3 regions of the Cryobacterium sp. N19 genome follow, and region 3 is predicted to be linked to each of the others. Evidence: riboswitches for the same ligand, from Rfam matches in the RefSeq annotation. Region 3 holds a riboswitch; each other region holds the start of a gene.

Region 1 (10,576 bases), on a different contig from region 3:
TACATGGTCAGACCAGTACACTCTGTACCAAAGTCAGCTTTACATGTAGATCTCAGATCGTCAAGATCGACCCCGATATTGACACCGCTTCAATTGGCGCCAGTTCTATGACGCCGGTCGCAACCTCGAGGGAGTGCCAATGACTCGCAAAGCCGCATTTACCGCCGTGAAAACTGTCAAAGCCTACGAACGCGTCGTCGAGCAGATCGAGTCAGCCATCAGCACACGCGACCTCCGCCCCGGCGATCGCCTGCCAAGCGAGCGCGAACTGATGCTCACCTTCGAAGTGAGCCGGTCGACCATCCGGGAGGCGCTGCGCGTACTCGAGAGCACAGGGCTGGTGCGCTCGCGGCCCGGCGACCCGCGCGGACCGGAGGTTCTGCAAGCGTCTCCGGCCATTCTCACCAAGACCGTGAACCGTTTGGTGCGCCTGGAAACCATCGCACTGTCGGAGCTCGTGGAGTTTCGCATCATGCTGGAGGACGCCGCCTGCACCCTGGCCGCGCAGCACCGCACCGAGGAGCAGCTGGAGGCGATGCGCGCCGCCGTAGACGCCATGCAGGCAGAGATCGCGCACGGTCCGGTCGCCTTCAGCCGAGCGGATGTCGCGTTCCACGCCAGCGTGTGGGCCGCCAGTGACAACCAGCTCATGCAGATCTGTGGGGAGGCAACCCGCGGAGCGCTCATCGACATGGTCACCGGCGGACTCGATCGTTCACCCGACTCGGCGGCCAAGATGGAATTGTCGCTGGCCCACGACCGGGAAATTCTGGCCGCGATCTCCGCGGGTGACGGGCCCATGGCCGGCCGGCTGGCGCGGTCATTCGTGATCGAGTACTACGGCGATGTGATCTCTCCGGAGGGCCGGGCAGTGCAGGGCGGCGTAGCGGGAGCGTGACCAACGAGCCGTAAACGTCAGAGCGCCTTGGCGGCCGCGACGAGCACCTGCGCGAGGGTGGGAACACCCGCCGCACGAAAAACCTCGGCACCGGCACCGTTGGTGATGATGACCGTGGGAGTGTTGCGAATGAGCAGCGCCTCGGCCTGCTCGGGTTCACCGGCCACGTCGATCTCGCGCATCGTCGCCCCGGGAACCAGCCGTTTCGCCTCGGCGAGGACCGCTCGCGTTTGCATGCACGGTTCGCAAAATGACGACGAATACAGTGTGAATTCCATCAGGGCCTCGCAGGTGGTGCGTTGAACATCGGTAGCCCTCAAGTTTACAGGCCCTGTCGCAGGCCACCGGTAGACTCGACGAATGACGAACAGCACGACTGGTACAGCACCGACACCATCCCCCGCGATCTCCCCGACGTCGAAAAGTCCCGACCGACTGGTTTGGATCGATTGCGAGATGACCGGGCTCGACCTGGACCGCGACGAACTCGTCGAGATTGCCGTCGTCATCACCGACTACGACCTCAATGTGCTTGACCCCGGCCTTGACATCATCATCAAGCCCAATGACTCCGCCCTCGAAAACATGGGCGACTTCGTGCGCAATATGCACACCTCCTCTGGTCTGATCACCGAGATTCCGGGCGGCGTCAGCGCCGCCGAGGCCGAGTTCCAGGTTCTCGAATATGTCTTGAAGTTCATCCCGTCCGAGCAAAAGGCTCCGCTGGCCGGCAACTCCATCGGCACCGACCGGGCCTTCCTCACCCGTTACATGCCGCGCCTTGACAACCAGCTGCACTACCGCAACGTCGACGTGTCCTCAATCAAGGAGCTCGCCCGACGCTGGTACCCGCGGGTGTACTTCAACGCCCCGGCGAAAGACGGGGGCCACCGCGCCCTCGCCGACATTCTTGAATCAATTCGCGAGCTCGCGTACTACCGTCAGACGGTGTTCGTGGCCGACCCGGGCCCGACCAGTGACGAGGCCAAGTCGCACGCGGCCGAAGTTGTGCACTTATTCGCCTCCGAGGTGTAATAGGATTGCTGAGTTGCCCCGCGTGAAATCGTGGGGACGCATGGTGGGTATAGCTCAGTTGGCAGAGCGCCTGGTTGTGGTCCAGGAGGTCGCGGGTTCAATCCCCGTTACTCACCCCAATGAAACACTGGCTTGTCGGGCGTCGAAGGCAGGCCGCGATGTTACAACTTGACGCGTCCGCATTCGAGCGCCTCGTCGTTGACGAACTCGATCTTCTGCCCGACGACATGGTCGACGGGCTCGACAACGTAATCTTCGTGGTCGAAGACCGTCCCGAAGACGGCACCCTCAACATCCTGGGCCTGTATGACGGGGTCGCCCTCACCGAGCGCGGCCAGTACGGCTTTGGTGAGATGCCCGATCGTATTGTGCTGTATCGTGAGCCGCTTTTGGCGATCTGCGAAACCCTGGACGACCTGCACGATGAAATTCACATCACCCTGGTGCATGAAATCGCCCATTTCTACGGCATTGATGACGACAGGCTGCACGAACTCGGCTGGGGCTGACTCCGAGCGGTCTAGCCTTGAAGAATGAGCTCCTTCCGTCCCGGCCGTCTCGTTGGCATTCTGGTCGGAACCGTGGTGATCCTCGGTTTCGGCGTCTACGGCCCCGCGACGCTGCTGGGGCCCCTGCCACCGGTCACCGCCTTCACGGTCACGCCCGCCGCCACGGCCACGGCACCCACTCCCCCGGTGCTTCCCGCCAACGGCGCGAGCGCAATCACCGTTCTCGCCGCCACGACCAGCGACGCGTCCGGCACGACGTCAACCCGCGCGGAGGGTTCGCAACCTTCGGCGCCGATCGCGGTCGCGGGCACGGCCGAGGCGCTTCCCCTGGCCTCCATTGCCAAAGTGGTGACCGCCCTCGTCGTTCTCGACGCGAAACCGATTGTGGCGGGCGAGTCTGGCCCGATCGTGACGCTCACGGCCGCCGATTTTCAGAGCTACCTCGACTACGACAAGGCCGGAGCGCGCTCGGTCGCTGTCTTCGCCGACGAGCAGTGGGCCGAACTCGAGCTACTGCAGGCGCTGCTGCTCGGATCGAGCAACAATCACGCCGATACCGTGGCCCGCTGGGCGTTCGGTTCGGTCGACGCCTACGTAGTGGCTGCCAACGCCTGGCTGTCCGACAACGGGCTGACCGGCACCTCCGTCGTCGACGCCACCGGGCTGCACGATGCGAGCGCCGGAACCGCCACCGATCTGGCCCACCTCGCCGGCCTGGCCGCGACCGACCCGATCGTGTCTTCGATGCTGGCCAGTCCTGCAACCGCTTTGGCGAACCGTCGCGGAGTGCAGAATACGACGTCGTACTTGCCCGAGGAGGGCATCACGGGCGTTTCGCGCAGCTATACGGATGCCGCCGGGGTCTGCTTTCTGTTCACCGCCACGGTCAGTGACGGCGCCTCAAGTTTCACGTTCTCCGGTGCGTTTATCGGTGAGCCGACCTATGATGCGCTCACGGCAGACCTGACCGCCCTCATGGCGAGCGCGCGGGCTGGCGTGGGACCGCTGCCGGTTCTGGCCGCCGGCGATGCCTATGCCACGTTCGAATCGGCGTGGGGCGATGAGGCCTCGGCCGTGGTCGGGGTGTCGCGCACCCGCTACGCCTGGCAGGCCACGACTCCCGAGGCCGCAACGGTCGAGCTCAAGGACTTCGCCACGGCCCGCACCGGCGCGAACGTGGGCCAGGTGCGGCTCACCGTTGCCGGGGAGAAACTCTCGGCGGCGCTGAAACTGGACCAGGGCATCGCCGACCCGGGGCCGGGCTGGCGGCTGCTGCATCCGATCGTGATGATCACGGCCCTGCTCGACCAGTAGTTCTACAGCGGCTCAACCTCGGTGTCGATGGGGTCGCTGTCGCCCTGGTCGAAGGCGTACCGTACGCGGAGTTGCCCGCTCACGTCACGTTCGTCGACCTCGTCGTACCAGAACACCGACTCGAGGCCGCCGACGGCGGCAACCATGCTGATGCGGGGCGCGTGTTTTCCCCGCACGAGCGCGCGGGAATCGATCTGACCCTCAAGCGGGCCGTCGATGAACTCGGCGATGTACAGGGTCGGGGTGTCACTGTCTGGGCTCATGGAAGCCAATCTAGTCCCGTGTGGCCTGCAGGCGAACCGTTGCCCGAATCTCGGGCGTTTCCCGCGAGAGGTAGCTGGCCCATTCCTGCTGCCACTGGTCCCAGTGGCTTCGAAAGGCTTCGCCGTCGCGACCCAGCGCGCGCCGTTTGCGCAGCTCGTCGTCCGCCGCAAGCCAGACACGCACGTCGCTGAGCGCTTCGTGCCGGGCGGCGAGGGTTCCGCAGCCCTCCACGATCAGCGGTCGGGCGGCGTCAAGCGGATGCCACTCCGCCGGCTCGTTCACGGCCCAGTCGTAACGCTGCCAGGCCGCGGGGCTTCCGCTGTATCGGGGTAGGAGAATGCACCGGTGCAGGTGCTCGACCGCCGCGTCGAGGCCGTCCCAGCCTGGGTAGATGTCGTCCATCCGCACCAGCTGCGGCGTGTTCGCGCCCGGCCAGTGGGCCACGAGGGCCTCGGCGAGGGTGCTCTTGCCGGCGCCGCTCGGCCCGTCGAGGAGCACGACCGGGTTCGGTCCGGCCGCGGCCAGGGCTCGCAGCAGCGGTGCCAGCAACGAGTTGATATTGGGGCTGGCTTCAGGCAAGAATAAAGCTCCAGGTCTCTGCCCACACCGCGACGCCGATGGCGATGCCGGCGATGGCAAATCCAATGGCGACGAGAGCGGCATCCGCTGCCCGAACGCGCGATGGCCTCGCCCACGTACGGGGCTCGTCGCTGCCGAAGCCGCGGGCTTCCATGGCCGTGGCGAGCTTACTGCCGCGTCGCACCGAGATGACGAGCAGGGAGAAGGCCGGGCCGAAGAACCGGCGGGCGGCGCCGCGCAGACCGCCGCCATCGCCGACCCCGCGGGCTCGCCGGGCAAGTCCGAGCGAATGCCAGTCGTCGATGAACATGCCCACGAGTCGCAGCCCGGCCAGTCCGCCGAGTACGAACCGAGCTGGCAGGCGCAGTACCTGGGCCAGGCCGTCGGCGAGATCGGTCGGGTCGGTCGTGGCAAGCAGAACGATGCCGGGCAGGCCGATCGCGAGCACTCTCAGCCCGATGGCCAGACCCAGCTGGGCGGAGCCCTCGGTCACCGAGATGAAGCCGAACTGCCAGAGCAGCGCGCCGGAGTCTTCACCGTAAAGAATCGTCGTGATCGATGCCATGGGCGCTGCGATCCAGACCGGCGCCGTGCGCAGCCAGAAATGGCGGGCGCTCAGGCCGCACCAGGCGAGTAGCACGGCCTCGAGCAGCAGGGCCACGCCCGCCGACACCCAGTCGATCGACAGCAGCAGCGCACAGCTCACGATGAGGGCAACGGCGAGCTTGGCCACCGGGTTGAGGCGGGCAACCACGCTGGGGCGGATGCTGGGGGTCATCAGGCTCACGGCTTGGCCACCCCCAGAGTGATCGGCGTGCCGAGTCGATACTCCTCATCTGCGAGAGCGCTGACGAACTGGGCGTCGTGGGTGACCGCAACGATTGCGGTGCCTTCGTCGAGCAGCTCGGCGAGCAGGCCCACGAGTTCCTGCCAGGTGCGGGAATCCTGCCCGAACGTCGGCTCATCGAGCACGAGCAGGCGAGGGCGGGTGGCGAGAACGGTGGCGACGGACATCCGTCTCTTTTCGCCGCCGGACAGGGTGAACGGGTTGGCGTCGGTGAGGTAGTCGAGCCGCAGCCGGTGCATGAGCTCGTCGACGCGGCTGGTCTGCTCAGCCGGGCTCAGTCCGAGGGCGTGCGGGCCGATAGTCAGGTCGCCGCGCACCGTGGCGGCCAGAAACTGGTGCTCGGGGTCTTGGAAGACGGCACCGATGCGGGTGAGCAGCTGCCGGGAGCGCCACCGGTGCGGCTCAGCCGGGATGCCAGCCGCCAGGCTGTCGCTCGCGCGCAGCGTTCCGCCGGCCGGTTTCAACAGACCGGCCAGGGTCAGGGCGAGGGTGGACTTGCCGGCGCCGTTCGGCCCTGTCACGACGGTGGCCCTGCCGGCGTCGACGGAGAGGGTGATTCCGTCAGCGACAACGGATGCCGCGCGTCGGCCAAACGGAACACGCCCGACCGCGAGTCCCTCGGCCCGCAACAGGCTCTGAGGATTGCTGATCGGGTGCCGCACCGGAAACCGGGGTGGCAGGGCTGGCACCCAGACGCCGGCCTGAGCCAGCCGCTCGCCCTGGATGGCGAGAATCTCGCGCGTCGGCCCGTCGGCCAGCGCACCGCCGGTCGGGTCGAGCACGATGACGCGGTCGACGACGTCCTGCCAGACCTCAACGCGGTGTTCGATGACGACGAGGGTGGCCCCGGAATGGTCGAGAGAGCGCACGACGGCGTCACGCACCTCGATGACCCCGACCGGGTCGAGGTTCGCGGTCGGTTCGTCGAGCAGCAGTAGTCCGGGCTGCATGGCCAGCACACCGGCCAGGGCCAGGCGCTGTTTCTGGCCGCCACTCAGGCTCGACGTGGGATGGTCGAGCGGCAGGTTCAGACCGACCTCGGCAAGGGCACGCCGCACGCGCGGCCAGATCTCTGCCCGCGGAACAGCCAGGTTCTCGCAGCCGAACGCCACGTCGTCGCCGACCCGGGCGAGTACCACCTGGGAGTCCGGGTCCTGCAGCACGAGTCCGACCCGACCCCGCGCCGCGGCCGCGCGCCTGCCGTCAATGAGCAGACTGCCCGTCTCGTCGCCGTCCTCGGCGTCGCCGAGCACTCCGGCCAACGCGTGCACCAGGGTGCTCTTGCCGGCGCCGCTGGCCCCGAGCAGCAAGACCCGTTCGCCGGGCTCGATCCGCAGGTCGAGCCTCGACACCGCTTGGTTGTGGCGTCCGGCATGGCGCCAGCCCCAGCCTCGGGCTTCGATCTGCACGGGCCGAATCTGCGGGCCGCGAGCGGACGCGTGCGACGAAGGGGCTGGCATCCGCTTAACTGATCGCGGCGGGTGCGCGCGAACCTTCCCGGCCGGCGGCGAATCGGTTGAGCGCGCCGGTGCGGGCCAGGCCGCGCACGGCGAGCCAGGACAGCAGCCCGGCGAGCACAGTGCCCGATACGACGGCGGATACGAAGTAGACGGCCTTGAAACCGATATCCAGTGCCGCATAGCTGACGGTCGTGTCGAGCAGCCCAACGGCCACGCCGGCGCCGGCGCCGGCGAGGAGGGCGACGCCGAGACGCCAGTTGGCGTACAAGAACAGGGCCAGCACGATCTCCGCGCCGAGGCCCTCGACGATGCCCCAGATGAGCGTGGAGAAGCCCCACTGGGTGCCGATCAGCATCGACACGACGGCCGCGATGACCTCGGTGTAGAGGGCCGCACCGGGCTTGCGAATGATGAGGCCGCCGAGCACTCCGGCAAACAACCAGCCGCCGGCCAACAGGCCTTCGAGGCCGGGCGTGAACGTGAGGATCGCGCTGAGCGGCGACCAGGCGAGGCCCCAGGCCCAGAAGATGACGCCGCTCGCCACGCCAATGACGCTCGCGACGACGATGTCGACGACGCGCCAGCGAAAGTTGCGCGGCTTTTTCGCCGTCGATGCGTCGCGGCTGGACTGATTGAATGATGTCGTTGTAGCGTGCACTGTTCGTGCCCTTTCCGTAGGTGAATACAGGGCACGGGATCGAGAAGCCTCCCTGCGCTGGCATGATCCAGATCAGGTTCGACGGTCGAAGCTTGGTCAGCTTCCTCTCAGCCCGGTGTACCGGACTCCCGTGATCGTGTTCAATTCTAGTGCCCCGCTTAGACTTGTGGCATGGGGATCACGAGATGAGCATCGGCATTCTGCTCGTTCTGGCAGGGCTATACCTCGTATTGATGCGCCGCTTCATTCTGCGCCGCCGTCGTATCGCTGCGGGCCTACCGGTGAGCGGCCCGTGGCACTTTCCGGCTTGGCTGCGGCGTCGGCTGCCACGCTGGCTGCGCCGTCGGTTCACGCAGGGCGGGTTCGCGGGTCGGTTCGCGCGTCGGCCGCGCTGGCCGCGCCGCATCCGCTCTGCGCGCAAGCCGCGCGGCACTCGCCCGGGCCCACCTTAGGACCACGGGCCCAGTCTATAAACTGGGCCCGTGGACGGGGCCCGGGCCCCGTCCACGGGCAGCATCAGCAGGGGCGGCTACTTCTTCAGGGCACGGATCACCCGGGCCAGGGCGCGGCCGGCCACGAGCAGGAACGGCGCGCCGACGGCGAGCAGCGCGATGACATTCGGCTCGAACCGGGCGGTACCACCCGACTTCACGTAGGCGCCGATCGGCAGCGACACTCCGCCCCCGCCTCCGCCGGATCCGGCACCGCCCTCACCGGCGTCGCCGCCGCCGAAGCCGTAATAGGTGAGCGCAACGGGTACGAGGGTGACGCCGTCGATTTGCACGGGGTCACCGTACGCCGATTTCACACCGGCGGAACGGAACGTTTCTGCGAGTTTTTCCGGGAGGCTGGTCATTCCAACAGGGTAGTCGACTCGTGCCTTATGGGCGAGGTTTGAAGAACGAGGCCGGACGCACGATTCCCGCCCCGAATCGCTCGGTCACGGAGTCGACCGCCAGCTCGGCGCCCCGCCAATCCTCGTCGGGATCCCACAGCCCCACCGATCCCGACGCCGTACCCAGCTGCTCGGCCCGCACCCCGATCAGGCGCACGCGGATGCCCGCCGCGGCCAGTAGGTCGAACGCGGCCACGGCCTCCTCGTAGATGCGCCGCCCGACATTGCTGGGCTCGGCGAGGGTGCGCGAACGGGTGACCGTGCTGAAATCGGTGTAGCGCAGCTTGAGTGACACGCGCCTGGCAACCAGATCGCCCCTCCGCAGCCGTGCCGCAACGAGGTCACACTGCCGCAGCAACTCGCTGCGCAGTCGGTCAATGTCGGTCACGTCGTGCTCAAACGTGACCTCGTGGCCGACGCTCTTCTCCTCCCGCTCGAGCGTCACCGAACGCGGGTCACGCCCCCAGGACAGCTCGAACAGCTTGTGACCGGATGCCTCCCCGAGCGTCCTTTTCAGCACGTCCAGCGGCGCGTGCGCGATGTCGCCGATGAGTTTCAGGCCGAGGCGGGTCAGGGTCTGCTCGGTGGCCGCCCCTACGCCCCACAGGGCCGTCACGGGCAGCGGATGCAGGAACTCGATCGTTTCGTCGGCCGGAACGACGAGCAGCCCGTTGGGTTTGGACAGGCCGGAGGCAAGCTTGGCGACAAACTTGGTCGACGCCGCGCCCACCGAGCAGACCAGCCCGGTCTCGGCGAGCACCCGCGCGCGGATGAGTTCGCCGATCACGGCCGGGGAGCCGAACAGATTGGTTGCGCCGGCCACGTCGAGGAAGGCTTCGTCGATGCCGAGCCGTTCCACGAGCGGGGTGACGTCGTCGAAAATGCTCATCACCCGGGTGGAATAGTCCCGGTAGAGGCCCATGTGCGGCTCGAGCACGATCGCGTTCGGGCACTGCCGCAGGGCGAGTGCCATCGGCATCGCTGAGTTCACGCCGTAGCGCCGCGCAATATAGTTGGCCGCCGTGACGACCGACCGACCCCCGCGGTGGCCCACGATCACCGGCAGGCGTACGTATTCGGGGTGCGACAGCAGCTCGACCGACACGAAGAACGCATCGAGGTCAACGTGCAGCACCGTCGCTGAACGGTCATCGACGTCGTCCGCCGAAATCTGCCGCCCACTGCCGTCCTGTCTGCCCACCGAAAAACCCTAACCCGTTCCGGTCACGAACGGCTAGCGCACAACCTTTTCGGCGCCGGCAATGCGCTGCGCGAAGTAGATGGGAATGATCGAAACCAGCACGAGCACCACGGCGATGACATTGACGACCGGCGCCTGGTGGGGCCGGAACAGGTTGTCCAGAATCCACAACGGCAGGGTCTTCACACTCGATCCGGCGGTGAACGTCGTCACGATGATCTCGTCAAAGCTCAGGGCGAAGGCGAGCAGGCCGCCGGCGAACAGGGCTGACCGCAACTGGGGAAAGGTCACCAGGCGAAACGTGGTCCAGATTCCGGCGCCGAGATCCGACGAGGCATCTTCGAGGCTCGTGCCGAGGCGCCGCAGCCGGGCGATCACGTTGTTGAACACGGTCACGATACAAAACGTGGCGTGGGCGATGATGAGCGTCAGAATCGACAGTTGCACGCCGAGTCCGGTGCGGAAGGCATTGTTCAGGGCGATGCCGGTGACGATGCCGGGCAGCGCGATCGGCAGGATGACCAGCAGGCTGATGGCATCCCGGCCGAAGAATTCGAAGCGTTGCAGCCCGAGCGAGATGAGCGTGCCGAGCACGAGCGCCACCGCCGTCGAGGCCAGGGCCACTTGCAGGCTGGTCAGCACCGCGTCAAGGGCACCGTCGCTCTGAAACGCCTTGGCCCACCATTCCAAGGTAAAGCCCGGCGGCGGCCAGGTGAGGTTCTGGCTGGTGCTGAAGGAGTTCACGAAGACCACGAGCAGGGGCAGATAAATAAGGGCCAGCACCACGGCCGTGATGGCCGCGAGCAGACCACGGGCGGGGCGACTCAGACGCATGGCAGGGCTCCTACAGGTTGTTGAGTGCGCCCGTGCGCCGCACGGCGGCGAGGTAGGCGAAGATGATCAAAATGGGAATGAG
Region 2 (10,576 bases), on a different contig from region 3:
CGAAGGCATCCGCCCGAGATTGACCGCTCGTCCCCCAAGAAGCCGACTGGCAGCGGCGCGTGCGGGTTGCCAAGCTGGACCGATGGCCCGAAACCCTCACAGTCGAACCCTGATTCTGATCAGCGCCCTTGCGGCAACGCTGCTCCTGACGGCGTGCGCGGCGGAGGCCACCCCCGAACTCGCTCCGACCGAAATCGCCCCGACCCACTCGCCCGCCCCCACGCCGGATCCCATCGTCGACATCGGGGCGATGAAGGGTGCCATGGGCACGGTCGAGACGGATGCCGATGGCGTGCTGCGCTACACCGCGGTCGAGGGCGATGTGGGTGGTCTGGTCTGCGAGCGCTTCGGCCGGGCTTACTGGCAGCTGGAATCGAACCTCACCAGTGGCGGATTTAGCTGCAACTCCGTCATCTACGTCGGCGAGATCCTGACGCCGACCAACGACAAGAACCCGTAAACTCGACCGGTGCGCCTTGTAATTGCGAAATGCTCCGTTGACTATGCCGGGCGTCTCAGCGCCCACCTACCGCTGGCCACCCGCCTGCTCATGATCAAGTCGGACGGCAGTGTGCTCGTGCACTCCGACGGCGGCTCCTACAAGCCGCTCAACTGGATGAGCCCGCCTTGCTCGGTCACCATTTCCGAGCCCGACGACGACCAAGCGGATGCCGGAATCACCGCCCTCTGGACGGTCACCCACGCCAAAACCGCCGACCAGCTCATCGTCAGCGTCTACGAGGTGCAGCATGACAGCGCCCACGACCTCGGCATCGACCCCGGCCTGATCAAGGACGGCGCCGAGTCGCACCTGCAGAAGCTGCTGGCCGAGCACATCCATCTGCTCGGCGCGGGTTTCACCTTCGTGCGCCGCGAGTACATGACGGCGATCGGGCCGGTCGATATCCTCGCGCAAGACGCCGCCGGAAGTTCCGTCGCGGTAGAACTGAAGCGCAACGGCGATATCGACGGGGTCGAGCAGCTTACCCGTTACCTCGAGCTGATGAACCGCGACCCGCACCTGGCGCCTGTGACCGGGGTGTTCGCCGCGCAAACAATCAAGCCGCAGGCCCGCAAGCTGGCCGAGGATCGCGGCATCCGCTGCCTTCTGCTGGATTACGACGCCATGCGCGGCCTCGACGACACGGCCTCGAAGCTCTTCTAGAGCAGCGGCCGCCCGCGCGCCGCGATATACAGCGCGAACCATTCGTCGCGGGTCATCGCCGCAGCCTGCGCGGCGGCATCACCGCAGGCGCGAATGCGCGCCGGGTCGCTCGATCCGAGCACCGGGTCGATGTGCGCCGGGTGCCGCACTTCGTCTGGATCTCTATCCGCTCGCGCAGTCCCGGCGAGCGTTTCAGTACCTCGCCGAACGCCGTCTCAGCTTTGCCATGGCGGTAGATGTCGGCGTGGTCGAACACGGTCACGCCGATCGACAGCGCAGCCTCGACCGCGTTTAACCGTGGAAAGGCTGAGCAGAATGGGCAAATGGGGTACATTGCCTCCAGAACACCTAGGCTATGCCGAATGAACGCAACATTGACGCGCACCTGGAGCGCCATTCTCTTCGACCTCGACGGAACCATCACCGATTCCGCCCCGGCGATCACCAGCTCGCTGGCTCGCACTTTCACGCTGCTCGGGCGTCCGGTTCCGTCCGCTGCCGAACTGCTCGCCTACGTCGGACCGCCCATGTTCGACGCCTTCCAGGAATATGCGGGAATGACCGCAGACGAAGCCGTGGAGGCCATCGCGGTCTATCGGGCTGAGTATCACGGCGCTGCTGCCCTCGACACGGCTGTCTTTCCCGGCATCGCCGGTCTACTCGAGCGCATTCACGCGACGGGTATCCCGCTCGCCCTCGCCACCAGCAAGCCCGAGCTGAGTGCCATCGCCATTCTCACGCACTTCGACCTGGCGAAGTATTTCACGGCCACGGTCGGTGCCTCCGCCGATGATACCCGCAGCAAGAAAGCCGACATCGTCGCCGAGGCTCTCGCCCAGCTGGCCGCGACCGGCGTCGACACCAGCGGCGCCGTCATGGTCGGCGACCGCAGCTACGACGCCATCGGCGCCCAGGCCAACGGCATTCCGGCCATTCTGGTGGAATGGGGCTACGGCTCTCCGGCTGAGGCCGAGGCTGCTACGGCGGTCGTGCACTCGACCGACCAGCTCGGCCGGTTGCTGCTCGGCTGACGCCCTAGCGGCTAGGAGTCGAAGCCGAGGCCCAGCGCGTCGAGGGTTTTCAGCAAGGCATTGCGCTTGCCGCGGTTGTGGTCGGCCCGGTTGAGCGCCCAGCGCGTGGCCTGAATCCCAGCGGATGCGATCGGCTCCGGCGGAAACGGCAGCGGACGACCGCGCACCATGGCCAGTTCAGTGCGCTCGGTGGCGCGGCCAGCCAGCTGGTCGAGCATGACCTGAGCGGCGAAGTGCGTGGCGCCGACCCCGAGGCCGGTGAATCCAGCCGCGTAGCTGATGCGCCCGCCGCGCGCCTGGCCGAAGAACGCGCAGAACTGCGTGGAGGTGTCGATGGCGCCGGCCCACTTATGGCTGAAACGCACCCCGGCCAGCTGCGGAAACGTCGTGAAGAAGTGGCTCGCGAGCTTGGCGAAGGTCTCGGGGCGGTTCTCATACCCGCTACGCACCTTACGCCCGTAGTGATAGACGGCGTCGTAGCCCCCGAACAGAATGCGGTTGTCGGCGCTCAGCCGGTAGTAGTGAAACTGGTTAGCCAGGTCGCTGAGCCCCTGCCGGTGCTGCCAGCCGATCGCGGCGAGTTGGTCGGCATTCAGTGGTTCGGTCATGAGCACGTAGTCGTAGACCGGCACGGTTGCGAGTTTGTTGCGCTTGAGTAGCGACGGAAAGACGTTTGTGGCCAGAGCCGTCTTCTGGGCAGTCACGGAGCCGCCCGCCGTCACAACCCGGGTGCCCTGCGCCGCGGTCAGTCCGGTCGTGTCGAGGTTCTGCACGAGCGAGTTCTCGAAGATTTCGACCCCGCTGGAGGTGGCCACGCGAGCCAGCTCGGCGGCGAGCTTGCCCGGATGCACGAGGGCATTGCTGCGCTTGTGCCAGACCCCGGCCAGGTAGGTCGGAGACGCGACCTCGGCCTGCACGGCCGCCTGGTCGAGAAACACGGTGTTCTCGTCGGTCGTCTCCTCACGCAGCCACTCGATCTGGTGGTCCTCGATGGCGAGGTCGATGGCGCCGGTGCGCTCGAAATCGCAGTCCAGGCCGAGTGCGGCCACGGCTCGCTCGATTTCGTCGAGGTTCTCATTACCGAGCTCGGTCAGCCGGTCGATCTCCTGCGGCCAGCGCGTGCGCCCGTTCTCTTCGCCGTGGGTGAGGCTCGCCTCGCAGAAACCGCCGTTGCGACCGGATGCCGCCCAGCCGACCGTGCGCGCCTCCAGCAGCACCACGCGCGCCGCCGGATTCTGTTGCTTGGCCAGCACCGCGCTCCACAAGCCGAGGTAGCCGCCGCCGACGATCGCCAGGTCGCAGTTGAGGTTGCCGGAGAGCCGAGGGTAGTTCGCACGCGGCGCGAGGTCGTCGAGCCAGAAGGAGCCCTGCCGGGTGCCGACGAGTGAGGCTGCGACAACGGATGCCGCGGGCCGGGCTCGGTCGAAAATTGTGCTGGTCATGCGGGATGCGCGTCCTCTCGCGGCGACGGTGCCGCCACCTGGTCTGGGCGCCACCAGCCTAGCGGCGCCCACCGCACGGCGGCGCGTGGCGCGGGCATCCGCTTGATGCGACCGGGACGTTAACGCGAAAGTGCCGCCCCGCGCGAAGCGGAACGGCACCGAGAAGACGCGAATCTAGATGATCGCGGCGCGCAGGGCGGCAGCGGCGGCAGCCGGGTCATCGGCGCCGTAGATGGCTCCGCCGGCAACGGCAACGGATGCGCCGGCGCGCTGCACCGAGGCGATGGTCGCCAGGCTCACGCCACCGGCCAGCGAGAACGGAACCTTGGCGGTTTCGCCCTGGTTGAGCAGCTTCGCGAGCGAGAATCCGGGCTCGGCCTGCTCGTCGAGTCCGGCGTGCATTTCGACGAACTGGGCACCGAGCGCGGTGACCTCGCGGGCGCGGGTGACCTTGTCGGCAACGCCGATCAGGTCGACGACGATGCCCTTACCGTGCTTGGTCGCGGCGGCGACGGCTCCGATGATGGTGCTGTCTCCGGCCGTGCCGAGCACCGTCACGAGGTCAGCGCCGGCGGCGAAGGCGATGTCGGCTTCGAGCTCGCCGGCATCCATCGTCTTGAGGTCGGCGAAGACGATCTTGTCGGGGTGCGCGGCCTTGATCGCGGTGACGGCGCGCAGGCCCTCAGCCTTGATCAGCGGGGTGCCGAGCTCGATGATGTCGACGTGCGGGGCGACCTGCGCGGCGAGCGCCAGCGCGGCGTCGGTGGTCAGTACGTCCATTGCTACCTGAAGCTTCATGGGGTTCTACTTTCTGTTGGGGTAAGCGGTCTGTGGTTTTCGGGACGGGGCCTGGGCCCTATCCGGTTTGTTACTCGAGGTTGGCGTGACGCGGCCAGAGCTCGGCGGCCGTCGCACCGCTTCGCTGCCAGAGCGTGTGGAATAGGGCGTCGCCCACCAGCAGCACGGACTGTTCGAACAGCCCGCCCGAGTACTGCGCCGACACCTGCCCGGCGTGGTCCTGCTTGGCGGCCGCGGGGATGACCACGGTCACCGCGGCGAGGTGCCCGAGCGGCGACTCCGGCGCCGTCGTCAGCGCGAGAATGTTCGCACCCACACCGTGAGCCGTCTCGGCGGCGCGCACGATGGCGCCCGTCGTTCCGGATCCACTCGCCACCAGCAGCAGGTCGCCCTGCGCAATCGCCGGGCTGGTTACCTCGCCGACCACGTGCACGTCAAGGCCCAGGTGCATGAGCCGCATCGCGGTCATCTTCAACGCCAGCCCGGAACGGCCGGCTCCCAGCACGAACACCCGCGGTGCCACAGCGAGCAGGCTCGCCGCGTCATCCAGCACCACAGAAGCGGATGCCGCCCGCAGCGCGTCCACGACGCGGCCATTCTCGGCGAAAATGAGACCGAGGGCATCCGCTGTGGTGGGGGTGGTTGTCGTTTCGGTCATAGGTCAATACTCCACTCCTTCGAGCGGGCGTGCGGCCCGCCAAACGAATGGTTTTACTACCCAAACGAATTGCTCCGGGCAGGCTCCACGGACGGTTCGGATAGGCTATTCGCATGACCTTCCTCGCCGATTCACCCGTGCAGACCGCGCGCAGCATGGCCGCCGAACGCTCCAAGCTCATCGCCGACCTCACCGACACGCACGCGACCACGCTGGAATCCCTGCTCGCCGTGCTGCGCTCGAGCAGCACGAGTGACACCGCTGCCCGCCAGAAGGCCACCGAACTCGCCGCCGCGGCGATGGTCGCCCTGCGCGCGGTGAGCGACCTCGACCGGAGCCTCACCGAAGAACCTGTTGCCCGCGCCTTCGAACGTCTCAAAAATGACCTGCGCCCGCTGGTGCGCTTCGGCGACCTCGACGTGCAGTTCATCGAGCCGCCGGTCAACGGCCGCGCACTGCCCGGCGAAGTCGCCCACGAGGCCAGGGCCATCGTGCGCGGCGCCGTGCTCGCCCTGGTCGAGCAGACCGGGGTCGCGCGGGTGCGCGTTCAGTGGGACTGCGACGGCAGCAACCTGCTGATTCGCATTCGCGACGACGGGCCGGGCGACCTCGACGCCGAGGTTCCGAGCGTTCGCCAGCTGGCCGCCCGCGTCGTGGCGCTCAGCGGAACGCTGGGTGTCGAGGCGACCGCCGGCTGGGGGTCGGAGATGGCGGTGTCGCTGCCGCTCGACGCGCCCACGGCATCCGTTTCGGCGGCGGCAGCCTGGGGCCTCAGCCCGCGCGAGCGCGGCGTGCTCGAGCTTGTGGCGTCGGGCGCGCGCAACAAGGCGATTGCCGAGGCGCTGACCATCAGCGAGAACACCGTGAAGTTTCACGTGGCCAACCTGCTGCGCAAGGTCGGCGCCTCGACCCGCGCCGAACTCGCCTCCCTCGCCCGCTGAACGGATGCCCGGCGCGCCGCCAGCACGCCGGCCGCCGCGAGCATGGACAGGACTCACGCTAGGGTGAAGGAGTCAGAAGACACACAACCCACGGGAGCGCGCACCAGCGAGCTGAGAGGACGGCCAGGGCCGTCGACCGTTGAACCTGTCCGGGTAATGCCGGCGTAGGAAGTTCGAGAACATGCGCACAATTGACGAAATCTCCATGTCTGAAACCGTCACCACCGGCCCGATCCAGGGCAGCAGCAAACGCTACGAACCGGTGCCGGCCTGGCCAGGGCTCGAAATTCCGGTTCGCCGGGTGAACCTCAGCAACGGCGAACACTTCGACCTGTACGACACGTCCGGCCTATACACCGATGACACGGCCACGATCGACCTCGAGAAGGGGCTGCCGAAGACCCGGGCCGGGTGGGAACATCCGCTGCCCATCGACGGCGCTGCGACCCAGCTGGTCTGGGCCCGGGCCGGCATCGTCACCCCGGAGATGGCCTACATCGCCGCCCGCGAGGGCGTCTCTGTCGAGCTCGTGCGCGACGAGGTGGCCCGCGGCCGCGCTGTCATTCCGGCCAACCGCATGCACCCCGAGAGCGAGCCGATGATCATCGGCAAGGCCTTCACCGTGAAGATCAACGCGAACATCGGCAACTCCGCCGTGACCTCGTCGATCGCCGAAGAGGTCGAAAAAATGGTCTGGGCCGCCCGCTGGGGCGCCGACACCCTGATGGACCTCTCCACCGGCAAGGACATCCACCTCACCCGCGAGTGGATCATGCGCAACTCGCCCATTCCGGTAGGCACCGTTCCGCTCTACCAGGCCGTCGAAAAGGTCAACGGCGACCCGGCCCTGCTCACCTGGGAGATCTACCGCGACACCATTATCGAGCAGTGCGAGCAGGGCGTGGACTATATGACCGTGCACGCCGGAGTGCTGCTGCGCTACGTGCCGCTCACCGCCAACCGGGTGACCGGAATCGTCTCCCGCGGCGGCTCGATCATGGCCGCCTGGTGCCTCGCCCACCATCAGGAGAGCTTTCTCTACACCCACTTCGTGGAGCTGTGCGAGATTCTGCGCCGCTACGACGTGACCTTCTCGCTCGGCGATGGCCTGCGCCCCGGATCAATCGCCGACGCCAACGACGAGGCCCAGTTCGCCGAGCTTCGCACCCTGGGCGAACTCACCAAGGTCGCGAAATCTTATGGCGTGCAGGTGATGATCGAGGGTCCGGGCCACGTTCCGATGCACAAGATCGTCGAAAATGTGCGCCTCGAAGAGGAACTCTGTGAGGAGGCCCCCTTCTACACGCTCGGCCCGCTCGCCACCGACATCGCCCCGGCCTACGACCACATCACGAGCGCGATCGGCGCGGCCATCATCGCCCAGGCCGGCACCGCCATGCTCTGTTACGTCACCCCCAAGGAACACCTCGGCCTGCCCAACCGCGACGACGTGAAGACCGCAGTGATCACCTACAAGATCGCCGCACACTCCGCCGACCTGGCCAAGCAGCATCCGCGCGCGCAGGAACGCGACGACGCCCTCAGCCGGGCCCGCTTCGAGTTTCGTTGGACCGACCAGTTCGCGCTCTCGCTCGACCCCGACACCGCGCAAAGCTTTCACGACGAGACGCTGCCCGCCGGCCCGGCCAAAGCCGCCCATTTCTGCAGCATGTGCGGTCCCAAGTTCTGTTCCATGCGCATTTCAGCAGATGTTCGGGTGTATGCCGCAGAGAACGGCCTCACCAGCCTCGAGGCGATCGAGGCCGGGATGGCGGAGAAATCGGCTGAGTTCACCAGGATGGGTAGCTCGGTCTACCTACCGTTGCGCGTACTCGGAGCCGACGAGCACTGATCGCGGAAGCAGATGGCGCGGCCAGCGGCACGCGCCGGCGCGCTGGCCGAATTGTGCGTGCGGGCCAGCGCGATCGGCCGGCACGCACAGTTTGACGATGGACACCAATCCGTGAGTCCCGGGCCCGGCCTAGAATATGGGCCCAGTTTCCGGGACCGGGCCCGGTCAGGTCTGGCGCGCACCTGGGTACACTCCGTCTCATGGTTCTCGCCATTCTCGCCTCCGCCCCGCCGCCGCACCACTAACCCCCACTGCAACGTCCAACCCGTTCCCGGCCCGGAAACCATCAGTAGCTAAGCGGTGACCCAATCACCCCAGCAGGGTTTTCCCATGGTGCCGGCACCAAGATTCCGCCATGACTCCCACAAACGCGACGCTGCGTCTGGTTCGCCTCGACGACGGCGCGAAGCATCCCGAAACCACTCGGCAGACGCAGCCCCGCCGCGCCCTGTCCCCGCGCCGCCGGAAGATTCTGATCCCGCTGGCCGTCGTCTGGCTCGTGATGGCAGCGCTGGCCTGTGCTCTGCTTCTCACCGGCACGAAGCCGAGCACCGCGTTTGGCGACACGACCGCCGTCCCCGGCGGGCTCGCCCGCATCAGCGCGGTCATCCCGCTCGAATCCGACGGCTGGGTACCGCCTGGCTCAGCCGACCGGCTCGACAGCGCTGTGCAGCCCGGCGCTCACCGCGTGCGCATCCTGCTCGAACTGACCGCAGCGGATGCCGCCGGTCTGTCTTTCGACGCCGCCGACTACTCCCTGTCCGGTGTCGGATCCCATGCCACCGCGCTCTGGGTCGACCTGAGCCAGCGGGAGGCGGCGGCCGGGACATCCGTTCTGGCAACCCTGGTCTTTGAGATCCCGAATCAGGCCATCGCCCTGGTTCTGGACGGCCCGCAGGGCGCGCGGTTATCGCTCGGAACGGGGCACCACACCGCACCCTGAGAATATCCCCCGAAATTGGGGGTAAATGTCTACTCCACACGCGGCTACCCCCGCCTATCGGCAAGCGGGCAGCATGGTTGCATTCCAACAGTGGAGGTCAGCATGACAACTGGATTCGTCACCCGAGAACAGCCCACCGCGACACCCATAGCCCACTTGAGCGTGCACGTACTTGGAAACCTCAGCGTTCGACGGGGATCGACCGTGCTGCACGCCCATCAGCTGGGCGGGCCCAAGCCTCGCCAGATCCTCGAAATTCTGCTCGTGCACCTGGGACTGCCGGTCTCCAAAGACCGCCTCATTGAATTGCTCTGGGGCGCGAGCGCTCCGGTCGAGGCCCTGCCCACCCTGGAAAGTTACGTCAGCGTTCTCCGTCGCCATCTGCAGCCCGGCGCGGGAAAATTTGGCCCGCTGCAGACCACGACCGGCGGCTACGTGTTGGACCGTGAACTCGTCGACGTCGACCTTGACCAGTTCGACGTGCTGCTGAAGCGAGCGCAGAAGACCATTCCCGGCCTCGCGTATCCCCTGTTGCTGCGCGCTCTGGACCTCGCCGCCGCACCGCTGCTCGGCGACGAACTTCTGCCGGCCTGGGCAATGGAAGCCCGCGATCTGCACGCCGCCCGCCTCACCAGCGCCCGCATTCTCGCTTCGGAAACAGCTGCAGCCCTGCACCGCATCGATGACGCCCTCGATTTCGCGAACCTCGCACTGGCCGACGAGCCGTTGAACGAACGAGCCTGGACGGCCCTCATTCTCGGATTGGAGACCAGCGGGCGCCACGCCGAGGGCCTGCAAGCCTACGACCGGTGTCGCCGCTCGATGCAGAACGAGTTGGGCTGCGCTCCCGGCCCGATTCTGCACGCTGCCCAGCTTCGCCTGCTGCACGCTACGGCTGACGGCGACGGCGACCTGGCCGACGTGCTGTCCGCGCTGCTCATGCTGCACGACCAGCTTCGCCCGTCGCCGACGAGCGAGCCTGGGCGCCCTGCCACCACTTCTTCTTCGCGACCAGAGCCGGTCGCGGATTCCCTCCGGGAGGCTACTGATGTTGTCACGTCATTTCTGCGACGCGCCGTCACTCGTGCCTGAGCCGGCCCCGTCGGCCTCGTACCACATGGGGGGCCAAAGAGACAGGACTCGACAAAAACTCGGGTTGTCCTGATAATGGTCTCGCCAACCGGAACAGCACAGTGTGCTCCGGCAGCATCGAGGCTTAGTATCGGGCAGAGAGGTCCCCGCAGATGAGCGCGCAGATGTACCCGATCGAACCCAGCGTGCAGGGGACCAGCGCGACCGCGTCACTACCCGGCTCCGTCACGGTCGACACAACCCCGATGGGGCAAATTCGTATTCTCATCGTCGACGACCACACCACCTTCGCTGAACTGCTCACCGGTTCCCTGAACCGCGAACCCGATTTGTGCAGCGTCGGCTGGGCTAACAGCGTGGCCACCGGCATCGCCGCCTGCCAGGAATTGGTCCCCGACGTCGTGGTCATGGACTACCACCTACCCGACGGCAGCGGTCTCGTCGCGGCCACAGCCATCCTCGCCCGCGCTCCTCATACCCGAATTGTCATCCTCACCGGCGACCCGGCCCTCGAGGCTCTCGAGCAGGCCGCCGCGATCGGGGTCTGCGCGTTCCTACCCAAAGACGGCTCCCTCGCGACGGTGCTCGACACCCTGCGGCACGCGCGCATCGGCGGTTTCCTCGTGCATCCGTCCCTCGTTAGCCTATTGAGTG
Region 3 (10,576 bases):
AACCGCCGTGGGTCGTACGAGTGGTGGTATTTCGACGCGAGTCTCGACGATGGCGCCAAGCTCGTCGTGGGCTTCTACACGAAGAACCCCGCGACGCCGGGCACCCGCCTGGCTCCGTTCGTGAACATAAACCTCGACCTGCCCGATGGACGGTCGTTCGAGAGGACTTTCGCGGCCGATCCCGAGCAGTTCAGTGCCTCCACCGACGGCTGCGATGTGCGCATCGGCGACCATCGCTTCAGCGGTGATCTACAGACCTACCGGGTGAGCGCATCCGTCGAGAACGTCACGGTGAACGTGACGCTCAGCGGCACGGTGCCGGCCTGGCGGCCCGCGACCGGCTACGAGATGTTCGCCCGCAACGGCGTGGAGAAGACGTTCGCCTGGTTTGTGGCGGTGCCGAACGGGCGCGTCGACGCCGAGTACTCGGTCGACGGGCAGGTCGTCAAAACCACGGGGGTCGGCTACCACGATCACAACTGGGGCGATGCGCCTCTGCGTGAACTCATGCACAACTGGTATTGGGGACGCGCGCAGGTGGGGCCGTACAGCCTGATCGCCGCGCACATCACTGCCGAAAAGGCCTACGGCTACGAGCCGCTCACCACCCTGCATCTCGCCCGCGATGGTGTTGTCGTGGCCGACGACGGCACCAAAGTGGCGGTCACGACCGACCGTATCGGCATCGACGCTCCCACTGGTAAGCCGGTAGCGGATATCCTCACCTACGACTACCGCGCCGGCCCCGACCGCTTCACCATCGCCTTCGAACGGGAGGAGACGCTGCTGCGCACACGATTCATCGACGTCGTGCCGCCGGCCGCGAAGCTGCTCGCGCGCCTGATGCGGTTCGACGCAGCCTACCTGCGTTTTACCGGAACCCTGGTTCTGCGCCGGTACCTCGACGATGTTCTGGTCGAGGAATACACCGAGACCAAGGCGCTCTGGGAGCTCATGTACCTGGGCAGGACCCGCCTTCCGGTGACCTGAGGGTTGTTCGCACGGCCGCAGCGCGCCCCGCAGGATCTGGGCCAGTGCGCGCGAGTTCCGCCTGGCGCGCAGCGGCGCAACTCCCGCGAAACTCTACGACGGAGTCTGCATCCCAGACGACTTGTGACGCCTTAAAGAATTGTGCCTCCCGCAGCCGGTCGGATTTGCTGAGCGAAGGACAAGGTCGATTTCATGCGAATCGAGACCTGTAGTGCCAAAGTGATTCGCATCACTTTCGAACTACACAGCTGCGGAAATAGATGAGGTTCGCTGCGACCAAACTGCCATCCAGCGAGTCGACCACGTCCGTCCTCGCATGAAATCCTCGCGCCCCTGCCGGACATGCCTCAATATGAGAGTTGTGACCGACACCGAGCGCGAAAAACGGATGCGCAACCTCGTCGCGCTCGTCGGCGACCCTGTGCGCCACTACCTGCACCGCCGCATCGACGCCGCAACGGCCGACGACGTGATCGGCGACACCCTACTCGTGTGCTGGCGCCGCCTCGACGAGGTTCCCGACGATGCCCTCCCGTGGGCGATCGTCGTCGCTCGACAGTGCCTCAGCAACGCCCAACGCGCCGAGCGTCGTCGCACGCGTCTCATCGGCCGCATCATCGCCATCGACCCGCCGCCGGCCGTTGCGGACGAGAACCCCGCAGCATCCACCGTCGATGAAGGCACCGCCGTGGCGGCCCGCGTGACCGCAGCCCTCGCCGGCTTGCGTCGAGACGATGCCGAGATCCTGCGGCTGTGGGCGTGGGACGAGTTGACGAGCCCGCAGATTGCCGTTGTGCTCGGCGTCAGCGCGAACGCAGCGGCGATCCGGCTGCACCGTGCGAAGGCGCGCCTCAAGCAGGAGCTACTGAAATCCGGCCACTCGACCGGACATATAACTTACGACGAAGGGAGCGAAGATGCACGACGATGACCGTGCGCTGCGCGATCAGCTGCGCGCCGCCGATCCGGCCCGCGCGCTGCCCCCTGCCTCGCCGACGTGGCTCGACCACAGAATGGAGCAGATCATGACCGACCAATCCTCACCCACCACGACCGCCACGCCCGAGACGCCGCGACGCGCGTTCCGGCGGTGGATGCCGATGGCCGGCGTCGCCGCGGGCCTCGCCATCGCCGCTGCAATCGTCGCGCCCCTCGTTCTCGATGGTCCGGAACCCACTGTCGAGTCGCTGCAGCCTTCCATGGGCGGAGGCCTCGCGAGTGGCAGCTGCCTCGTGCTCGAGCCGGCGACCGTCGCGGCGCAGGAGCAGGCGTTCGCCGCGACGGTGCTGCAGATCCAGGGCAACACCGTTGTGCTGGAGGTCACGGAGCGCTTTGTCGGCGAGGTCGCCGACCGCGTGGAGGTGGCGCAGATCGACACGATGACCTCCGACTTCTCAGGCGTGCCCTTCGAGGTCGGCCAGAGCTACCTCGTCGGCGCAATCGATGGAACGATCACGGGATGCGGCGTGACCGGGGCCGACAGTGCCGAGCTTCGCGCGGTCTACGACGCAGCGTTCCCGGGCTGATCCGGGCCCGCGAGAGCGGTCGGGAACGCTGCGTGGAATCGTCCCATCGGCGTCAGACGGTGGGGAGAGGCTCACACAGCATCCGGTTGAACGAGAAATCGCTCCGGGTCGATTCAGGTGGGTACATGATGGGCGTTTGCTTGATCCTGAACCGCAACGATGGCCATAACTTGTTGTCGCGAGCGTCGGCCGCCACAGCGAGAATCACCTAGCACATAATTTTTCGGGTTCAGGCTTCCTCTGCACCAGTAAGCGCGGTCTACCCACCCGACATCGTTTTACGCCGACCATCGCGAGTTCTGGCACTACATGGACCTGATTGTCGATCCTGTCTTTATGTGCCCGATGAAGGTTAGCTCCTCGTCGAACAACAGTCCCTGCTGTTCACCCTCGCCGACATGGAGACCGAGCTGCAAGCGGCGAGAGGACTGCTTCGACGCGCGGCCTGGCGTCGGCGGCGGACTTCGCGATCGCCGAACCAATTCTTGCCACGATGGGGGCGCGCATCGTGCACTGCGGCGACCCGAGCGCCGGACAAGCCGCAAAGATCTGCAACAACATGATCCTCGGAATCTCAATGATCGCCGTCAGCGAAGCATTCGTGCTCGGTGAAAAACTGGGCCTCACCCACCAGGCGCTCTTCGATGTCGCGTCCACGGCATCCGGTCAATGCTGGGTGCTGACCACCAACTGCCCCGTTCCCGGCCCGGTACCCACCAGCCAGGCCAAGCCCGGACGCAGCGGAGCGACTTACCAATCCACGGCTCGTCACTCACGGGAGCTCACATCGCGGGTATCGGAAATTCTCGGACAGCATGGCCCTTGTACCAGCTATGACTACTATCGCAATCATCGGAGCTGGCTCAGGACTCGGGGCCGCCGTCGCGCGGCGATTCGGGGTCGAAGGCTTCACCGTCGCGCTCATCGCCCGCCACCAGGGACGCGTAGATGCCCTCGCCGCCGAACTGCTGGCCGAGGGCATCTCAGCTCACGGCTTCGTCGCCGACGTGCGCGATCCGGCCTCCATCACCCGCACTCTCGAACAGGTCGCAGAGACGCTCGGCCCGATCGAGGTACTGCAATACAGCCCGTTGCCGCAGAAGGACTTCATGCGCCCGGTTCTGGAGACCACTCCTGCCGACCTCGTGGGCCCGATCGAGTTCTCATCTACGGACCCGTCGCCGCCGTGCACCAGGTCCTCCCCGGCATGCGTTTCCTCGGCGCTAACCGCGGCACCATCCTCTTCGTCAACGGCGGATCCGCCGTGACCCCGGGCCGCAATGTCACCGGCACGTCAATCGCATTCGCTGGACAGGCCGCCTACGCACAGCTGCTCAACGAGGCCCTCGGAGAAGAAGGGATCCAGGTCTCCCAGCTCATCATCGGCGGCCGCATCATCGCCGGCGATCCCGAGAAGGACCCGTCAGCGCTCGCTGAGCACCTCTGGAACCTCCACAGCCGTCGCGATCGCTTCCGCCACCAGATCAGCGCTGACTAGAAAGCGTCGTTCACTGTCAGGACCCGCCAGAGCCGGCACAGGTAGCCGATACGTCGATCGGTTCGGGCGGTCGCAGAATCAGATTGCAGGCGACCTCACCGGTGCCGTTCCAGGCGATCCTGCCACCACGATCGGGGTCACCGCACAAGACGTCGGTGGCGTACAGGGTACGCTGCCGGGCCAGACCGTCAAACGCGGAGTTGATGCTGAGCTCCGCGACGACACAGTCGACCAGCCCGGTTGGTTATGAGTTCAGGACGCGAATTTTCCGGTACCAGGCGGTTGCGTATACTCGTTGTCAGCGACACGGGGTGCCGACTGCATGACGGTCGGCTGAGATGACACCCGTTGAACCTGATCTAGTTCGAACTAGCGAAGGGATGTCACGGAGAATTACGTGCACTGCTTTGGTGCCGGATCTCGTCCTTTCGCCTTACCCAAGGTGAAGAAAATCATGCAAATAGCAGAACAGATTGTCCTGGTCACTGGCGGCGCACGCGGCCTGGGTAAAAGCATCGTGCACGCTTTCGCGGCTCTGGGCGCCCGGGTGGTCATCAACTATCGCAACAGCGCCGCAGCGGCGGAAACCTTGGCTTCCGGCTATGGGCCTGAACACGCTCTTGCCGTACAGGCCGACGTCACCGACCCGGCCCAGGTCGCGGCAATGCTCACGCAGGCGCAGGCACATTTCGGCTCCAGCGTGACAACGGTGGTCAATAACGCGTTGGTCGATTTCAGCTTCAACGGCGACGCCCGCTCCGGCGCTGCCGACATCAGCTGGGACGAATTCCAGGCGCAATTCTCGGGCAGCGTCCGCGGTGCCCTGAACACAACCCAGCAGGCGCTGGCAGGCATGCGCGAGGTCGGGTTTGGCCGCATCATCAACATCGGTACCAACCTGTTTCAGAACCCGGTGGTGCCCTACCACGACTACACGGCCGCCAAGGCCGCCCTGCTCTCCCTGACCCGCACCCTCGCCTCAGACCTCGGCCCGCACAACATCGCCGTAAACATGGTCTCCGGCGGGCTGCTGCGCACCACGGATGCCAGCGCGGCTACCCCCGAGGACGTGTTCGACTTCATCGCCGCCTCCACCCCGCTACGCAGAGTGACAACCCCGGCCGAATTTGCGGATGCGGTACTCTTTTTTGCCTCCCCCTGGGCGCGGTCGGTCACCGGGCAGAACCTGGTCGTCGACGGCGGCCTGGTAATGAACTAGGGCAGCGCCGGCCAGGTCAGCCCCACACCAGCTCCACTTCAATGCGTTCCTTATGGGTTGCGGCCACCACGGCGCCGCCTGGCGGCGGCCGCAGTCGCCCATCGAGCAATTGGGAGCTGCCCGGCCCCGTTCGCGGCGTAGGTCCTCGTCCGGCAGGTACTAAAGCCGCGGGGGAGTGACCGACTTGCTAATGCTGAGACCGGGGCGGCGACGGCCGGAAGTCTGCGAGGTTGACCGTGGATCCTGACGCGCGGGCGGTAACCGGCAAGGATTCGGAAATCTCATCGGACGGTAGATCCTTGCGCGCCCAGTAGCTGGCGAGCACCGAACCCGATACGTTATGCCAGACCGAGAAAATTGCCGCTGGCAGCGCGGCTACCGGGTTGAAATGCGCCACGGCTAGGGCGGCAGCCAGGCCGGAGTTCTGCATGCCCACCTCGAAGCTGAGAGCTCGGCGACTGGCGACCGGAAGCCCGAACAGACGCCCAATGTAGTACCCAAGCGTCAGTCCGAGGGAGTTGTGCAGGATCACGGCGACGACCACGAGCACGCCAATCGACAACAGCGTGGAGGCACTGGCGGCGATGACGGCCGCAACCACGACGGTGATGCCGGCTACCGACAGCAGCGGCAAAACATCGAGAAAACGCTCTACCAGGCGCGGCACGATCATGCGCAGCACGAGCCCGAGCACTACCGGAACCAGCACGATCTGCACAATCGACACGAACAAAGCGCCAGCATTGACGGGCAGGGACTCTCCCACGAGTACCAGCACGAGCAGCGGCGTCAGCACGGGGGCCAGCAAAGTCGAAACGGACGTCATCGCCACAGACAACGCGGTATCGCCCTTAGAGAGGTAGACCATCACGTTGGACGCTGTACCTCCGGGCACAGAACCGACCAAAATCATGCCAGCCGTCAGCATGGGCGAAAGCCCCAGCGCGACGGCAATCCCGAAGCCGAGCAACGGCATCACAAAGAACTGGGCCGCAACGCCCAGCAGAAGCGCCCACGGCCGCCTGGCAATAATCGCGAAGTCAACCGGGCGCAGCGTCATACCCATTCCCAGCATGATCACGGCAAGTAGCCATGGGATCGCCACGGTCAGGCCGGAAAATGCGTCGGGGACAGCAAGCGCCAACGCTCCCGCAGCCAAAACAATAACGGCGAACCAACGCCCGACGAATGCGCTGACAGTTCTGATGCGGTCCATGATGAAACCATACCCACAATGGGCAGAAACCTCATGGCCGGCAGGTGCGATTGTGAACAGGAAGCGCGAACAGTTTGCCCACGATTCTGACCGGTTTCAATACGACAAACATGCCGCCTGCGCAACCTCACTTCTCAAAGCTGGCATCTGAACCCCTTGCAGAGCCGCCGGCCTGGTTCGGGTACACGCCGAGCGAGATTAGGTGTGTGCTCCCGTTCGAGGTGGTGAGCTCCACACAGGGATAGTTCTCTTCCGGCGCGATTCCCTCTCGCACAGCGTCAGCGAAGGCGTTTCCTCGATCGAGACAACCGGGTCGAGGTTGATCCAGACGTCGTCGGTCGTGGCACGCACGTAGGGACGGTGCCGGGAGTCATCGCGAGCGGGAAAGCCATTCAGGGCTGCTTGGGCGGCGCGTTCAGCCCGCCTTGCGGCGCGGTGCACGGCGATAGCTGCATACCGTGCTGCGGTGTGTGCACATCGAGTGAACAATAGGCCAAATTTGTGTCATAACGATCGGGTCGAGTAAGTCCCCGCCGTAGCGTGGTGATGTCAATGTCGAAATCACAGGTTTGGCTCGGGGGCGACTTTTTTGGTTGTACCGGGCTCAGAAAAGGACAACCAATTGAATAAGCGCACCATCACCGCGAGCTCCTTCGCGCTCGCCCTGTTGAGCATCGTGGTCTTGACCTCGTGCAGTGCCGCGACCGATACTGCCGCTTCCGGCGACGCCACTGGAACGCTCATCGTGTACACGAACTCCAACTCTGATGGGCGTGGCGAATGGATCACGGAGCAGGCCGCCGCTGCCGGCCTGGACATCGAGATCGTAGGCCTCGGCGGCGCCGACCTCGCCAACCGGATCGTGGCCGAGAAGAATAATCCCGTGGGTGACGTGGTCTTCGGGTTGAACAACATGTTCTTCGAAACGCTCAAGGCCGAGGAGGCTGTCTCCGCGTACACACCGGCCTGGTCCGGCGAAGTCGACAGCACCGCCGGCGACGCGGAGGACGGCGTATTCTGGCCGTTGGTTGAACAGGCCATCGTTATGGCCTACGACACCAACACGGTCAGCGCAGCCGATGCCCCCACCGAGATCGCCGACCTCTGGGACGGCGACCAGTACACCGGCAACTACGAAGTGAACACTGCCCTCGGCCAGGCGACACCACAGCTGGTGCTCGCGGGCCTTCTCGCTCCCTACGCGGACGAGGACGGCGACCTGGGTATATCCGACGATGGCTGGGACCAGGTGCAGGCATACTTCGGGCACGGTTCCCCTGCCGTCGAGGGCACCGACCTGTATGCCCGGTTGATCCGCGGTGAGGTCGATTTCGGCGTGATTCCGAGCAGCGGTATCACGAGTCGTGATACCGAGTACGGCACGGTCACCGGAGTCATCAGCCCCGAAGACGGTGTTCCGTACGTCACAGAGCAGATCGCCGTAATTAACGGCACTCCGCGCCAGGAGCAGGCCGAAGAGTTCATTGACTGGTTCGGTAGCTCCGACGTGCAGGGCCAGTTTGCGGCCAAATTCGCCGCTTACCCCGTGAACACCGAGGCCCGCGCTCAGGCGCTCCCCGCGGTCGTCGAGCTGATCGAATCACTGCCCAAGCAAGACATTGACTGGGCACTGACCCGGGAGCACATCGGCGAGTGGGTCGAGAAGACCGAGCTCGAGTACCTGCCCTAACGGTCATCCGCGCCGACAAGCGCCGACCTCCATCACCCGCCACAAGTCGCCGGGTGCGGCTTCGTCAACAGCCGCACCCGGTGGGAGTTCATATGATTAGATTTGACCACATCGAAGTGCGTTTCGGCGAACACACCGCCATTCCCGATCTCAATTTGGAGGTGAAGCAGGGTGAGTTCTTCACCCTGCTCGGGCCGTCCGGATGCGGGAAAACCACCGCGCTGCGCACACTCGCCGGCTTCATCGAACCGACGAAAGGCGAGATCTATATCGATGGCCAGGCCGCGACGAAGCTTCCGAGCGAGAAGCGCAGCGTGGGAATGGTGTTTCAGAACTACGCCCTGTTCCCGAGTATGAGCGTGTGGGAAAACATCGCCTTCGGCCTGAAGGTGCGCAAGACAAAGAAGATGCAGACGGGTGCCCTCGTCGCGGAAATAGCCGGGCAGGTGGAGCTCACATCGGAGCAGCTCAGCAAGAACGTCTCCGAACTCTCCGGCGGCCAGCAGCAGCGCGTGGCCATCGCGCGCGCGCTCGTGCTCAGGCCGCGCATCCTGCTGCTCGACGAACCCCTCTCCAACCTCGATGCCAAGTTGCGGGTGCAGCTGCGCGAACAGCTCAAAAACCTGCAGCGCGAGCTCGGCATCACGACGGTCTACGTGACCCACGACCAGGAGGAAGCCCTGACGATGAGCGATCGCATCGCCGTGTTCAATCATGGCGTGGTGGAACAGGTGGGAACTCCGGAGGAGATCTACAACCGCTCGAGCACAGAGTTTGTGTGCACGTTCGTGGGTGCCATGAATAAGTTGTCGGGCGAGTTGGTGCAGCGGCTGCAGCGTGGTGGCGGCACCGCTCTGCACCCAAACAAGGCGTCATACCTGAGGCTCGAGAAGGTGTCGCTGCAGCCTCCTGCAATCGTGGCCGGCAGCATCCGTCTTGAGGGAATCGTCGCTGAACGCGCATACCACGGCGCGCACAGCACCTACACGATCGACTGTTCCGGCAGCATGATTCGCGCGCTCGTACCCGAGGGCGGCGCGGCGCCGCTTGCGCCCGGTTCGCGAGCCGAGCTACACATTGACCCCGCGTCGATCCTGCAGTATTAGCATGCGCACCTCCTCTTGGCGTTCCATGCTGCGGTCGCCCCTCGTGCTGATCGTGGCCTTGGTGACGGTGTGGTTCATCGCCACGTTCCTGATCTTTCCCAACGCCACCCTCCTGATCGGCACGTTCTTCCCCGACGGCCAGCTCAGCTTTCGCGCGTTCGAGAAACTGGTCAGCTCAGAGCGGGCCATGAACAGCCTGTGGCACAGCTTTCTGCTGGCCGGCACGCTCGCCGTGACGGTGAACGTGGTGGGTATTTTCATCGTGCTCGTCACCGATTATTTCGCCATTCGGGGTGCCCGGATACTGTGGCTCGGCTACGCGACAACCCTCATTTACGGCGGCATCGTGCTCGCCGCCGGGTACAACTTCATCTACGGTCGTTACGGCTTCGTCACGAACGCGGTGGGCAACTGGTTTCCCGACATCGACCGTGACTGGTTTTCCGGATATTTCGCCGTCGTGGTCGTGATGACTCTCGCCACGACCACCAACCACATGCTTTTTCTTGGTTCGTCACTCGCCAAGATCGATTACCAGACGATCGAGGCGGCCCGGAATATGGGGGCGGGAACCCTGCGCATTCTGTGGCGGATCGTGCTGCCCGCCCTGCGCCCGATGATCTTCGCCGTGACGGTGCTCACGTTCCTCACTGGACTTGGTGCGCTGACCGCTCCGATCGTGCTGGGCGGTACCGACTTTCAGACGGTTGCCCCGATGATTCTGACGTTCTCGAAGAGCAGCAGCTCACAGGATCTGGCCGCACTGCTCGCCATCATCCTGGGCCTGGCCACGATCGTGCTGCTGGCCATGATGAACCGGGCCGAGAAGTCCGGGGTGTATTTTTCTGTCGCCAAGGTGGCCACGCCGCTCCAAAAGCAGAAGATTCCCAATCGGGTCACCAACGGCGTCGTGCACGTGCTTGCCTATGCCTTGTTCGTGGTCTACGCGACGCCGGTACTGCTCATCGTGCTGTTCTCATTTCTCGACTCGACCGCCATCCTGCGCGGGATGATCACCTGGGATGCATTGACCTTCGACAATTACGCAACCGTTTTCGGCACCCCGTCGGTACTGCGCCCATTCATAGTGAGCGTCGTCTACAGCGCACTGGCTTCGGCGATCGTGGTACTGGGCATGTTGTTCGTCGCAAGGGTGTTACAGAAATATCGCAACCCAGTCACCGGGTTGCTCGAATACCTCCTCCATATCCCGTGGATCTTGCCCACGATCCTGATCGCGCTCGCGCTGGTCATGACGTTTGACCGGCCCCAAGCGCTCGTCGGCGGCCAGGTGCTCACCGGCACCACCAGCCTCCTCCTGCTGGCCTACA

The links. Region 3 has a riboswitch for thiamine pyrophosphate ahead of CXY78_RS05330 (3-oxoacyl-ACP reductase). Riboswitches for the same ligand answer to the same signal wherever they lie in the genome.
Region 1: another riboswitch for thiamine pyrophosphate. It lies ahead of CXY78_RS04130 (ECF transporter S component); the one in region 3 lies ahead of CXY78_RS05330 (3-oxoacyl-ACP reductase).
Region 2: another riboswitch for thiamine pyrophosphate. It lies ahead of thiC (phosphomethylpyrimidine synthase ThiC); the one in region 3 lies ahead of CXY78_RS05330 (3-oxoacyl-ACP reductase).

Annotation. Positions count from the first base shown of each region.
Region 1 is NZ_PJJR01000045.1:28,838-39,413, forward strand. It holds gene CXY78_RS04080 (FadR/GntR family transcriptional regulator) at 140-898, shown strand; gene CXY78_RS04085 (thioredoxin) at 916-1,134, opposite strand; gene orn (oligoribonuclease) at 1,259-1,933, shown strand; tRNA gene CXY78_RS04095 (tRNA-His) at 1,977-2,052, shown strand; gene CXY78_RS04100 (metallopeptidase family protein) at 2,092-2,442, shown strand; gene CXY78_RS04105 (hypothetical protein) at 2,467-3,756, shown strand; gene CXY78_RS04110 (hypothetical protein) at 3,759-4,019, opposite strand; gene CXY78_RS04115 (AAA family ATPase) at 4,030-4,599, opposite strand; gene CXY78_RS04120 (energy-coupling factor transporter transmembrane protein EcfT) at 4,592-5,377, opposite strand; gene CXY78_RS04125 (ABC transporter ATP-binding protein) at 5,383-6,906, opposite strand; gene CXY78_RS04130 (ECF transporter S component) at 6,911-7,564, opposite strand; TPP riboswitch at 7,597-7,706, opposite strand; gene CXY78_RS04135 (hypothetical protein) at 7,750-8,016, shown strand; gene CXY78_RS04140 (hypothetical protein) at 8,094-8,420, opposite strand; gene dinB (DNA polymerase IV) at 8,446-9,660, opposite strand; gene CXY78_RS04150 (ABC transporter permease) at 9,694-10,494, opposite strand; gene CXY78_RS04155 (ABC transporter permease) at 10,505-10,576, opposite strand, start outside.
Region 2 is NZ_PJJR01000052.1:125,464-136,039, forward strand. It holds gene CXY78_RS14170 (MFS transporter) at 1-23, shown strand, start outside; gene CXY78_RS14175 (hypothetical protein) at 83-460, shown strand; gene nucS (endonuclease NucS) at 470-1,165, shown strand; gene CXY78_RS21730 (hypothetical protein) at 1,162-1,314, opposite strand; partial or broken gene CXY78_RS21735 (aldo/keto reductase) at 1,302-1,454, opposite strand; gene CXY78_RS14190 (HAD hydrolase-like protein) at 1,528-2,196, shown strand; gene CXY78_RS14195 (FAD-binding oxidoreductase) at 2,208-3,638, opposite strand; gene hxlA (3-hexulose-6-phosphate synthase) at 3,813-4,436, opposite strand; gene hxlB (6-phospho-3-hexuloisomerase) at 4,507-5,094, opposite strand; gene CXY78_RS14210 (LuxR C-terminal-related transcriptional regulator) at 5,208-6,035, shown strand; TPP riboswitch at 6,115-6,223, shown strand; gene thiC (phosphomethylpyrimidine synthase ThiC) at 6,217-7,887, shown strand; gene CXY78_RS14220 (hypothetical protein) at 8,243-8,830, shown strand; gene CXY78_RS14225 (BTAD domain-containing putative transcriptional regulator) at 8,933-9,922, shown strand; gene CXY78_RS14230 (response regulator transcription factor) at 10,075-10,576, shown strand, end outside.
Region 3 is NZ_PJJR01000046.1:132,983-143,558, reverse strand. It holds gene CXY78_RS05355 (lipocalin-like domain-containing protein) at 1-990, shown strand, start outside; gene CXY78_RS05350 (RNA polymerase sigma factor) at 1,352-1,921, shown strand; gene CXY78_RS05345 (hypothetical protein) at 1,908-2,516, shown strand; partial or broken gene CXY78_RS22065 (hypothetical protein) at 2,915-2,983, shown strand; partial or broken gene CXY78_RS05340 (NAD-binding protein) at 2,977-3,264, shown strand; gene CXY78_RS05335 (SDR family oxidoreductase) at 3,350-3,784, shown strand; gene CXY78_RS21550 (hypothetical protein) at 3,781-4,014, shown strand; TPP riboswitch at 4,312-4,412, shown strand; gene CXY78_RS05330 (3-oxoacyl-ACP reductase) at 4,469-5,233, shown strand; gene CXY78_RS05325 (bile acid:sodium symporter family protein) at 5,421-6,449, opposite strand; gene CXY78_RS05320 (extracellular solute-binding protein) at 7,123-8,139, shown strand; gene CXY78_RS05315 (ABC transporter ATP-binding protein) at 8,232-9,245, shown strand; gene CXY78_RS05310 (iron ABC transporter permease) at 9,247-10,576, shown strand, end outside.